Regions from separate parts of the Serratia sp. Sp408 genome, predicted to be linked through region 3. Evidence: predicted binding sites of a transcription regulator. Region 3 holds the regulator's gene; each other region holds the start of a gene.
What was found. Region 3 encodes CRP, which controls carbon source genes, mostly activating them, when cyclic AMP is high. Its sites were predicted from a motif close to ATGTGANNNNNNTCACAT; they were not measured.

Region 1: a site for CRP is predicted at 2,139-2,156, ahead of serC (3-phosphoserine/phosphohydroxythreonine transaminase). Genes of this name have one in related genera too.
Region 2: a site for CRP is predicted at 1,553-1,570, ahead of AC2AXP_RS03090 (CidA/LrgA family protein). Genes of this name have one in related genera too.

Annotation. Positions count from the first base shown of each region.
Region 1 is NZ_JBXUFT010000001.1:790,301-793,580, reverse strand. It holds gene aroA (3-phosphoshikimate 1-carboxyvinyltransferase) at 1-877, opposite strand, end outside; gene serC (3-phosphoserine/phosphohydroxythreonine transaminase) at 986-2,071, opposite strand; gene AC2AXP_RS03775 (DUF421 domain-containing protein) at 2,321-3,013, opposite strand; gene ansB (L-asparaginase 2) at 3,107-3,280, opposite strand, start outside.
Region 2 is NZ_JBXUFT010000001.1:627,664-630,943, forward strand. It holds gene cdd (cytidine deaminase) at 1-174, opposite strand, end outside; gene AC2AXP_RS03085 (CidB/LrgB family autolysis modulator) at 411-1,106, opposite strand; gene AC2AXP_RS03090 (CidA/LrgA family protein) at 1,103-1,510, opposite strand; gene AC2AXP_RS03095 (MFS transporter) at 1,641-2,855, opposite strand; gene AC2AXP_RS03100 (sugar ABC transporter substrate-binding protein) at 2,988-3,280, opposite strand, start outside.
Region 3 is NZ_JBXUFT010000007.1:168,335-171,614, forward strand. It holds gene argD (bifunctional acetylornithine/succinyldiaminopimelate transaminase) at 1-1,087, shown strand, start outside; gene crp (cAMP-activated global transcriptional regulator CRP) at 1,209-1,841, opposite strand; gene AC2AXP_RS18790 (OsmC family protein) at 2,216-2,623, shown strand; gene AC2AXP_RS18795 (phosphoribulokinase) at 2,677-3,280, opposite strand, start outside.

The DNA of each region.
Region 1 (3,280 bases), on a different contig from region 3:
CATCACCCCAGGTAATATGCGCGCCCATCTTCGCCAGCACATCGGCAAATTTGGTGTCGCCCTGCACGCTGTGGGTACCGATACCGGTTACGCGCACCGTTCCGCCCTTGATCGCCGCCGCTGCCAGAAAATACGAGGCCGAAGACGCATCGCCTTCCACCAGGTAATCACCTGGCGACACATAGGTTTGCTGCCCGCGAATGTGGAACACGCGGTAATCCTCGTGGCTGACTTCAACCCCGAAGGTACGCATCAGGTGCAGCGTGATGTCGATGTACGGTTTGGATACCAGCTCGCCCTTGATATGGATATGCGTATCCTGCTCAGCCAACGGTGCAGTCATCAGCAGCGCGGTGAGGAACTGACTGGAAACGCTGCCATCGACGCTAACGTTGCCGCCGCTAAACCCGCCACGCAGTCGCACCGGCGGATAGTCACTCTGCTCCAGATAGTCGATTTGCGCGCCGCCCTGACGCAAGGCGTCGACCAGGTGACCGATAGGCCGCTCTTTCATGCGCGGTTCACCGGTCAGCACCACCTCGCCGTTACCCAGGCACAATGCCGCAGCCAACGGACGCATGGCGGTACCCGCATTGCCAAGGAACAGCTCCAGCGGCTGTTTGGCCACCAGCGGCCCGGCGACGCCGTCAACCGTACAAACGGTGCGATCGGCAGACAGTTGATAACTTACCCCCAACGCCTGTAACGCGTTCAGCATGTGCCGCACGTCATCGCTGTCCAGCAGGTTGGTCAGCCGGGTGGTGCCCGCCGCCAGCGCCGCCAGCAGCAGAGCCCGGTTGGAAACGCTCTTGGAGCCGGGTAAGTTGACGGTGCCATTGACCAAAGCAACCGGTTGTAACGTCAGGGAATCCACCATGTGAACAAAACTCTCCAAATCTGATAAACGAAACGGCCCCGGGAATCATGCCGGAGCCGCTTTATTGCAACAACAGCCAACCTCGCCCACTATCGGGGGCGACGGCACTCAACCATGGCGACGTTCAAAGTCCACCATAAAATCAGTCAATGTTTGCACGCCAGCCAGTGGCATCGCATTGTAAATAGAGGCGCGCATGCCGCCGACCACGCGGTGGCCTTTCAGCGCCTGCAGGCCAATGGCTTCGGCTTCGCTGAGGAACAGCGAATCCAACGCCGCATCGGCCAGTTGGAACGGTACGTTCATCCACGAGCGGTTGGTGCTCGCCACCTGGCTGCGATAAAAGTCGGAACTGTCAATGGTGGTGTACAGCAGATCGGCTTTGGCCCGATTGCGTTTTTCCATCTCGACCAGCCCACCCTGTTCCTTCAACCACTTGAACACCAGACCGGAAAGATACCAGGCGAACGTCGGCGGCGTATTGAACATCGAGTCGTTTTCGGCCAACACGGTATAATCAAGAATGGACGGGACTTCGCGACGCGCCTTGCCCAGCAGATCGTCACGCACGATCACCAGCGTCAGGCCGGCCGGACCAATGTTCTTCTGCGCGCCGGCATAAATTACCCCGAAGCGGCTAACGTCCAGCGGACGGGAAAGAATGGTCGAAGAGTAATCGCCGATCACCACTTTGTCGCCGAAGTCTGGCGTTTCATCGATGGCAACGCCGTCGATGGTTTCATTCGGGCAATAGTGAACGTAAGCCGCGTCATCGCTGAGCTGCCACTGGCTCATCGGCACAATGGCACGCAAACCGTCAACGGTGGTTTTAACGTCAATCACGTTTGGCGAACAGTACTTTTTTGCTTCGTTGATCGCGCTGTGCGCCCAATAACCGCCGTCAATGTAATCGGCGGTTGTCTGCTCACCGAGCAGGTTCAACGGCAGCGCGGCAAATTGCGCACGCGCGCCGCCGTGGCAAAACAGGACTTTATAGTTGGAGGGGACTTTCAACAGGTCGCGCAGATCCTGTTCGGATTGCTCGGCCACCGCGATGAACTCTTTACTGCGGTGACTGATTTCCATCACCGATGTACCGAGGCCGTGCCAGTTGCACAGTTCCTGTTCCGCGCGACGCAAAACTTCTACCGGCAGCATAGCCGGGCCAGAACTAAAATTATAAACCTGAGTCATTTCCCCTCACCACATTCACTATTTCGCCAATCAGCTTGGCTAACCGAAATACGCCCCTGGCCGGATAATGTGATATCCAGCACATCGGTTTTATCACTCGCGCCCCCCCGCTGCAACGCTTATTCGCCCGACGGCGGGAAACAGCCTACAACGGCGGTAACAGCCTCTGCCATACGTTGGCCATTTTTTGCGATAAAACGCTATGACACCGGCCAATTCAGCGGCTTATCACGGTTTTTTATGCTGTATTCAGCCAACTCGTCGATGAGAAAGTGCGGCGATCCAGCGGTCATTCTTGCAGCGTGGACACTGATGCTGCTGCGTACTGAGCAGCGGTGCAATCATGCCACAAATACTACAGGCAAAATCGCCGTCCTGTTCAACCCGATCGACGGCGGTCACGCACTGCGATGGCAACACCGGCAAACCGGGTCGAACCCGATCGGGCGGGTAAAAATAGACCGAAATGCCGCCATTGACTTCCAGAATCGCCAGCCGCACCTGCCCCAGGTGCTCGACGCCGGCCTGCCGCAGCTCCATAAAGAATTCGTCATGGGTAATGTTCTCCTGACGCATGGTATCCCAGGCAAATACCCCGTCGTCGACCAGTACCAACGCCCGTCCCTCCATCCAGTCCTGCACCTTGCGGTGACGGTCCATCAGAAAAGTGGAAACCCGGTACAGCACCATGATACTGACAAATACCGTCAACACCGGCAGCAGCGGTACATCATGATAGAAGGTCACGTCTCCGGCGGCGGAGCCCAACGTCAGGATAATCAGCACTTCAAACAGTGACATCTGCCGGACGCCACGGCGCCCCGACATTTTCAGAAACAGGAACACCAGCAGGAAGGTAAACAGACTTCGCGCTGCCACCTCCGCCAGAAACGCCACGGATGTTTCATCAAACGCCATACGCTTAATATCGAACGCACGCATGCAGACTACTCCTCCAGCAAGAAAGATGCCTTATAGCTTAGCCGTTGCGTTGACATTGGGAGGTGCGCGCCCTGACAGGACGCGCTCCAGTTCTCAATATTGGTTAAACAGTTGCTGTATCTGGCGGGCGTCTTTGGTTTGCGTCAGCGCCAACTGCAGCAATACGCGGGCTTTTTGCGGATTGAGCGCACCGGCGGCAACAAAACCGTATTTTGCATCATCGACTTCTGCATCTTCGGTGGTGGCTCCCCCCGGAACCCGAGAGGC
Region 2 (3,280 bases), on a different contig from region 3:
CGGCAGCAGGGCAAATGCCAGGGCATCATCATCCAGCCCGCAGCGCTGCTTGATTGCCTCAACCTGGCTGAGGTCGAACATCGCCGGGAAATCAGGTGTGTCCATATAAGGCTGCAGGGCGCTTTGCAAGGAAGCGGGCAATTGGCTGAAAGCGGTGTGAAAACGCGTATGCATGGTAGGTCTCTCTATTGATTAACGGGGAGGCCGCTGTTACCGATTCACATCGTTGGCGGTTTGCGCCACGCCTGACGTATCAGGCTTTTGCAGGCAGCCGCCGCAATGCAATCTCGAATTAATTGGATAGGGCATTCTAGGCAGCCCGCCATCAATAAAGTGTGATTAAGATCTCCTTATTGGTGAAATTCATGTAATAGAAATCATTATTGCGAGATGTATCGCAAGTTTTGGCCTTAGGCAAACAGATGCAACAGCAGCGGGAACAATAACGGCGCCAATAACGAGGTAATAATCCCGCAGACAACCAGAGCCAGTGAGCTGAATGCGCCCTCCTGATAGTCCAGTTCTACGCTACGCGCGGTCCCCAGGGCGTGTGATGCGCTGCCCATCGCCAGACCACGTGCAGATTTGGTGTTTATCCTCATCAGGTTGAAGAGGGGGTGGGCGAAAATAGCGCCGAAAATCCCGACAAAAATCACGCAGACGGCGCTGATGGCCGGAATGCCGCCGATCGATTCCGCCGTTGCCATGGCGATCGGCGTGGTGACCGATTTTGGCAGGATTGACGCGACGATTTCTGGCGTAGCGCCCATCCACAGCGCGATGGCGCCGCCGCTGATCATCGCGGTCAGACTGCCAATAAAGCACACGGTAATGATCGACTTCCAGCGTGCGCGGATCTGGTGTATCTGTTCATACAGCGGAAAGGCCAGCGCCACCACCGCAGGTTGTAAAAAGTCGTTCAGTATCTTGCTGCCCTGGAAGTAGCGTTGGTAAGGAATACCGGTGAACAGCAGAAAAGGAATGATGATGGCCATCGACACCAGCAGCGGGTTGAGCAGTGGCATTTTCAGTCGCTGCGACAACGCCCGTGCCGCGTAAAACACCACCAGCGTTAACGGTAACGACCACCAGATGTTATCCATCATTTGTCCTCCTTGGCATCGCGCTTGCCAGCGGCCAGGCTACGGTCGCGGTGAAAATAGTGGGAGGAATAACCCACCACCACCAGTACCAGCACGGTACTGACCAGGCAGGACACCAGCAGCGGCGCCAGATGATCGACAATCTGCCGATAATATTGCATGACACCGACGCCAATCGGCACAAACAGCAATACCATGTAACGGATGAAGACGTTGCAGCCCGGACGCACCCATTTGGCTGGCAGCAGTTGCGATGACAGCAGCGCAAACAGCAGCAACATGCCGATGATGCTGCCGGGGATGGTGATGGGTAAAAGGGCGGAAATCGCATTGCCGGCAAACAGGCAGAGATAAATTAAAGCGAAGGCCCGCAGGTATTTCCAACACAGTGCGAATAGGTTGGTCATGATTCTTTCCTGTTTAACTGATGTATTCATCATACAATTAAACTGTGAGCTTGGCCACAAAACACGCCATGAATCCTGTCTATGCATACGATGCCATTAGGCGCTATTGACGGCATGGAACAAGTGTAGGTTACGCCTCCTGTGCCAGCCGCTGTCGTTGCGCCAGCCGATGTCCGAGAAAGAAAAACAGCAGGCTGAACAGTGCGGCAGCAATCAGCATGACGAACATCAGCGCCGGTGCGGCATAGCTCAGCAACAGGCCGCACAGTACCGGATTGATGGCCCCTCCCAGATTGCTGAGGTTTTGCACGCCATAGTAACTGCCTTTTAAATGCCCGGGAGCAATGAAATCGATGAACATGTATTCCACCGGGATGACAATGATTTCGCCGAGGGTGAAAACCGCCATGGCCGTCGCCCACAGCCACAGCGACTGGCCGGCAAACAGAAAGCCCAGCAGGCCGATAATGAAAAACAGCGTGCCCAGCGTCAGCCAGCGCAGAATGTTGTCCTGCCGCATGCCGCGGCTCAGCAGATACTGTAACGCAATCACGATACAGGCGTTGACGATCATCACCAGCCCAATCACCCGGTAGGCGAAGTCGGCACTGGAGACGGTGATCAGGTACTGCGACAGATAACCGGTGAACTGGCCGAACACTACCGCGCCCAGCGTGCTGCCCAGGGTAAAGTAGATCAGCCGGCGATCCTGACGCAGGATTTTTGCCGTCTGGCGGAAGCTGGGCATCACCGTGGGCGCGTCCGATTGGCGGGTAACCTGCGGCTGCGCCTGTTGCTGGCGCAGCCGCAGGTTCACCATCACTACCGTCAGCAGTGCCAGGCCGCCGGAAAGGTAGAACGGCAGCAAGGGGCTAAAGCCGGCCACCAGTACGCCGAGCGATGAGCCGATCGCCCAGCCGACGTTCACCAGGGTGTAATTGATCGAAAACGCCTTGATGCGCTGCGCTACCGGCAGCCATTCGGCGAAACAGGCTTTAATGGTAATGCCAAGCACGGCATATGCGGTATGCAGCACCGCCAGCACGATGACTATGCTGCCCGGTTGCGCAATCCAGGGAATAATGAAAAAGCTCAGCGCGAACAACAGTATGGAAAGCGCAATCAGGGTGGTTTTGTTGAACTTGTCCACCAGATAGCCGCCATACAGGCTGCTGAGAATGCCGATCGTCAGGCTGAGACCAAGGATGATGCCGACGCTTTTAGGCAACAGATGGAAATGTTCGGTGAGATAAATGGTAATGAATGGCAGCGTAACGCCGCGGCCAATGGTCAGCAGTAACGAACTGGCCAACAAGGTATTGATTTGCGCCGGGAATCCCTTCATGACAATGCCTGTCTATGCATACAGTTATTAACACAGTGTTGATAACATAGCGCATTTTGGCAAACAGGAAAGGGGCTGATGGAAAATAAGCACAAAAAAGGGGCAACCGCTGTCGCCCCCGCTTAAAACAGCTTATTTGCCTGCCTGTGACTGTAGCGTGGCAAACCATGGCTGGACGAAATCGTCACTGCTGCCCCAGCCGGGAATGATTTTGCCCAGGCTGGCCACGTTTACCGGCCCCGGTTGGCTGACCAGTAGCGCCTGCGGAATGGCGGCGGCCTTGAATTGGTAGCTTGCCGGCGTAGTTTCACCGGCAATTTTGTTGGCGATAAGCCGCAGGTTTACCGCGCCGATCAGTTTGGTGTCTACCGCGACGCTGACTTTCCATGGGCTGCCGGCTTCACGCATCAGCTGCAGGTCCTGAT
Region 3 (3,280 bases):
TTTCTCTGGCGGTATTGCGGTGACTGCGCTGGGGCATTGCCACCCGGCATTGGTGGCGGCGCTGAAGCAGCAGGGTGAAACCCTGTGGCACACCAGCAATGTCTTTACCAACGAGCCGTCGCTGCGCCTGGCCAGCAAGCTTATCGCCGCGACTTTCGCCGATCGGGTGTTCTTCGCCAATTCCGGCGCCGAAGCCAACGAAGCGGCATTCAAGCTGGCGCGCCACTATGCCATTACCCGCCACAGCCCGTACAAAACCAAAATCATCGCGTTTTATAACGCGTTCCATGGCCGTACGCTGTTTACCGTCTCGGTTGGCGGCCAGGCGAAGTATTCCGACGGCTTCGGGCCGAAGCCGGCCGACATCGTGCATGTACCGTTCAACGATCTGGCGGCGGTCAAGGCGGTGATGGACGATCACACCTGCGCGGTGGTGATGGAGCCGATTCAGGGCGAAGGCGGTATTACTCCGGTGGATGCGCAGTTCCTGCAAGGTGTGCGTGAACTGTGCGATCGCCACCAGGCGCTGTTGGTATTTGATGAAGTGCAAAGCGGTATGGGGCGCAGCGGCAAGCTGTTCGCCTATATGCACTACGGTGTGACGCCGGATATTCTGACCACCGCCAAAGCGTTGGGCGGCGGTTTCCCGGTCAGCGCCATGCTGACCACCGAGGAGATTGCTTCGGTGATGCAAGTCGGTACCCACGGCACCACCTATGGCGGCAATCCGCTGGCCTGCGCGGTGGCGGAGGCGGCGTTGGACGTGATCAATACCGCCGAAGTGTTGAGCGGCGTCGAACAGCGTCATACGCTGTATGTTGCGGCGTTGCGGGACATTGGCGAAAAATACCGTATTTTCAGCGAGATTCGCGGTATGGGGCTGTTGATCGGCGCCGAACTGACGGCGCCTTACCACGGCAAGGCACGTGATTTCCTCACCGCGGCCGCCGCGCGTGGCCTGATGATTTTAAATGCCGGGCCGAACGTGATCCGATTTGCGCCGTCGCTGGTCGTTGAGCCGCAAGATATTGCCGACGGTATGGCGTTGTTTGAGCTGGCGGTTCAGGACGTGATCAACGCCGGGTAGCTACCCACTGGCGGTCGGCAGACGGTATCGGATGTCCGACTGTGCCCACGGTAAACGGCGCATAAAAATGCCGGTCAGCGTTAACTGACCGGCATTTTTTGAAGCGTGCCGTTTTAATGGATTAACGGGTACCGTAGACGACGATGGTTTTGCCGTGTGCGGAAATCAGGTTTTGATCTTCGAGCATTTTCAGAATACGGCCAACCGTTTCGCGTGAACAACCGACGATTTGACCAATTTCCTGACGGGTGATTTTAATTTGCATGCCGTCCGGGTGAGTCATGGCATCCGGCTGTTTGGCCAGATTGAGCAGGGTTTGCGCAATGCGGCCGGTAACGTCTAGGAAGGCGAGGTTACCCACTTTCTCTGAGGTGATCTGTAGGCGGCTTGCCATCTGCGCCGACAGGCGCATCAGAATGTCAGGGTTCACCTGGATCAGCTGACGGAATTTCTTATAGGAAATTTCAGCCACTTCACAGGCGGTTTTAGCCCTAACCCAGGCGCTGCGTTCCTGGCCTTCTTCAAATAATCCAAGTTCGCCGATGAAATCGCCCTGATTGAGATAGGACAGGATCATCTCTTTGCCTTCTTCATCCTTGATCAGCACCGCAACGGAGCCTTTCACGATGTAGTAAAGCGTTTCGGCCTTTTCACCTTGGTGAATCAGCGTACTTTTCGATGGATATTTGTGGATATGGCAATGAGACAGGAACCATTCGAGAGTAGGGTCTGTTTGCGGTTTGCCGAGAACCATTCGCTGTTATCCTCTGTTGTAATCTGCCTGTATCACAGGGGTCAGAGTTCCCTGTCAAACGTGTTATGGCTGTCCATGAGCGGCGACCATTAACCGTTTTTGAGGCGTGACGTAAAAATACGCTATTGCCCTAGCATATTAACTTGCAGTGAGAGCTGCAAGCTACATTCTGTTAACATACACATTAAGGTGCCTTTCCGTGGGCATTTCCCTGAAAGCGCTGTCCAGAAAGCGTTATTGCGGCTCTGTTTGTAGCACAGAGTGACGCGGGTGTCTTGTGTTGTCTCGCTCACACATGACCAGTATCAGGTTCCGTTGCCAGTTTTGCTGCTAACGCGTAGTCTGATGACAAAGAATCAATCGGAGTCATGAGCATGCAGGCAAGAGTCAAATGGGTTGAAGGGTTAACGTTTCTTGGCGAATCGGCGTCTGGCCATCAGGTATTGATGGACGGCAATGCCGGTGACAAGGCGCCAAGTCCGATGGAAATGGTGCTGATGTCCGTGGGGGGATGCAGCGCGATTGACGTGGTGTCGATTTTGCAAAAAGGCCGTCACGACGTGCGTGATTGTGAGGTAAAACTGACCTCTGAACGTCGCGAAGAGGCACCACGGGTATTTACCCATATCAACCTGCATTTTATCGTCAGCGGTAAAGGGCTTGGCGACAAGGCGGTGGAGCGTGCGGTGGATCTGTCTGCCGACAAATACTGTTCGGTAGCGCTGATGCTCGGCAAGGCCGCCAGCGTTACCCACAGCTTTGAAGTCCGGGAAGTGGCCTAATGGCATGTGGCGCGGTGGCCTAATCCTCCCCGCGCCCGTCCGGTGTCGCCTGGCTACTCAATCTTTTTGCCTTCCAGCAGCCGCTGCACCAGCGGTGCCATGATCAACTCCATCGCCAGTCCCATTTTGCCGCCGGGCACCACCAGCGTATTGATGTGCGAAATAAACGAGCCTTGCAGCATCGCCAGCAGATAAGGGAAATCAATCTGATCCAGCCCGCGGAAGTGGATCACCACAAAGCTTTCGTCCAGCGACGGGATGGCCTTGGCGGCAAACGGGTTGGAGGTATCCACCGTTGGCACGCGCTGGAAGTTGATGTGGGTGCGTGAAAACTGCGGTGTGATGTAGTTGATATAGTCTTCCATCGAACGCACTACCGAATCCATCACCGCTTCGCGAGAATGGCCGCGTTCGCCAGTATCGCGGATCAGCTTCTGGATCCACTCCAGGTTGACGATTGGCACCACGCCGACCAGCAGATCGACCTGCTGTGCCACGTCATGCTGATCGGTGACGACGCCGCCGTGCAGCCCTTCGTAGAACAGCACGTCGGTGGGTTCCGGCAGGGCTTCCCACGGTGTAAAGGTGCCAGGAACCTGGTTGTACGGCACGGCTTCGTCATAGGTGTGCAGATATTTACGTGAACGGCCGCTGCCG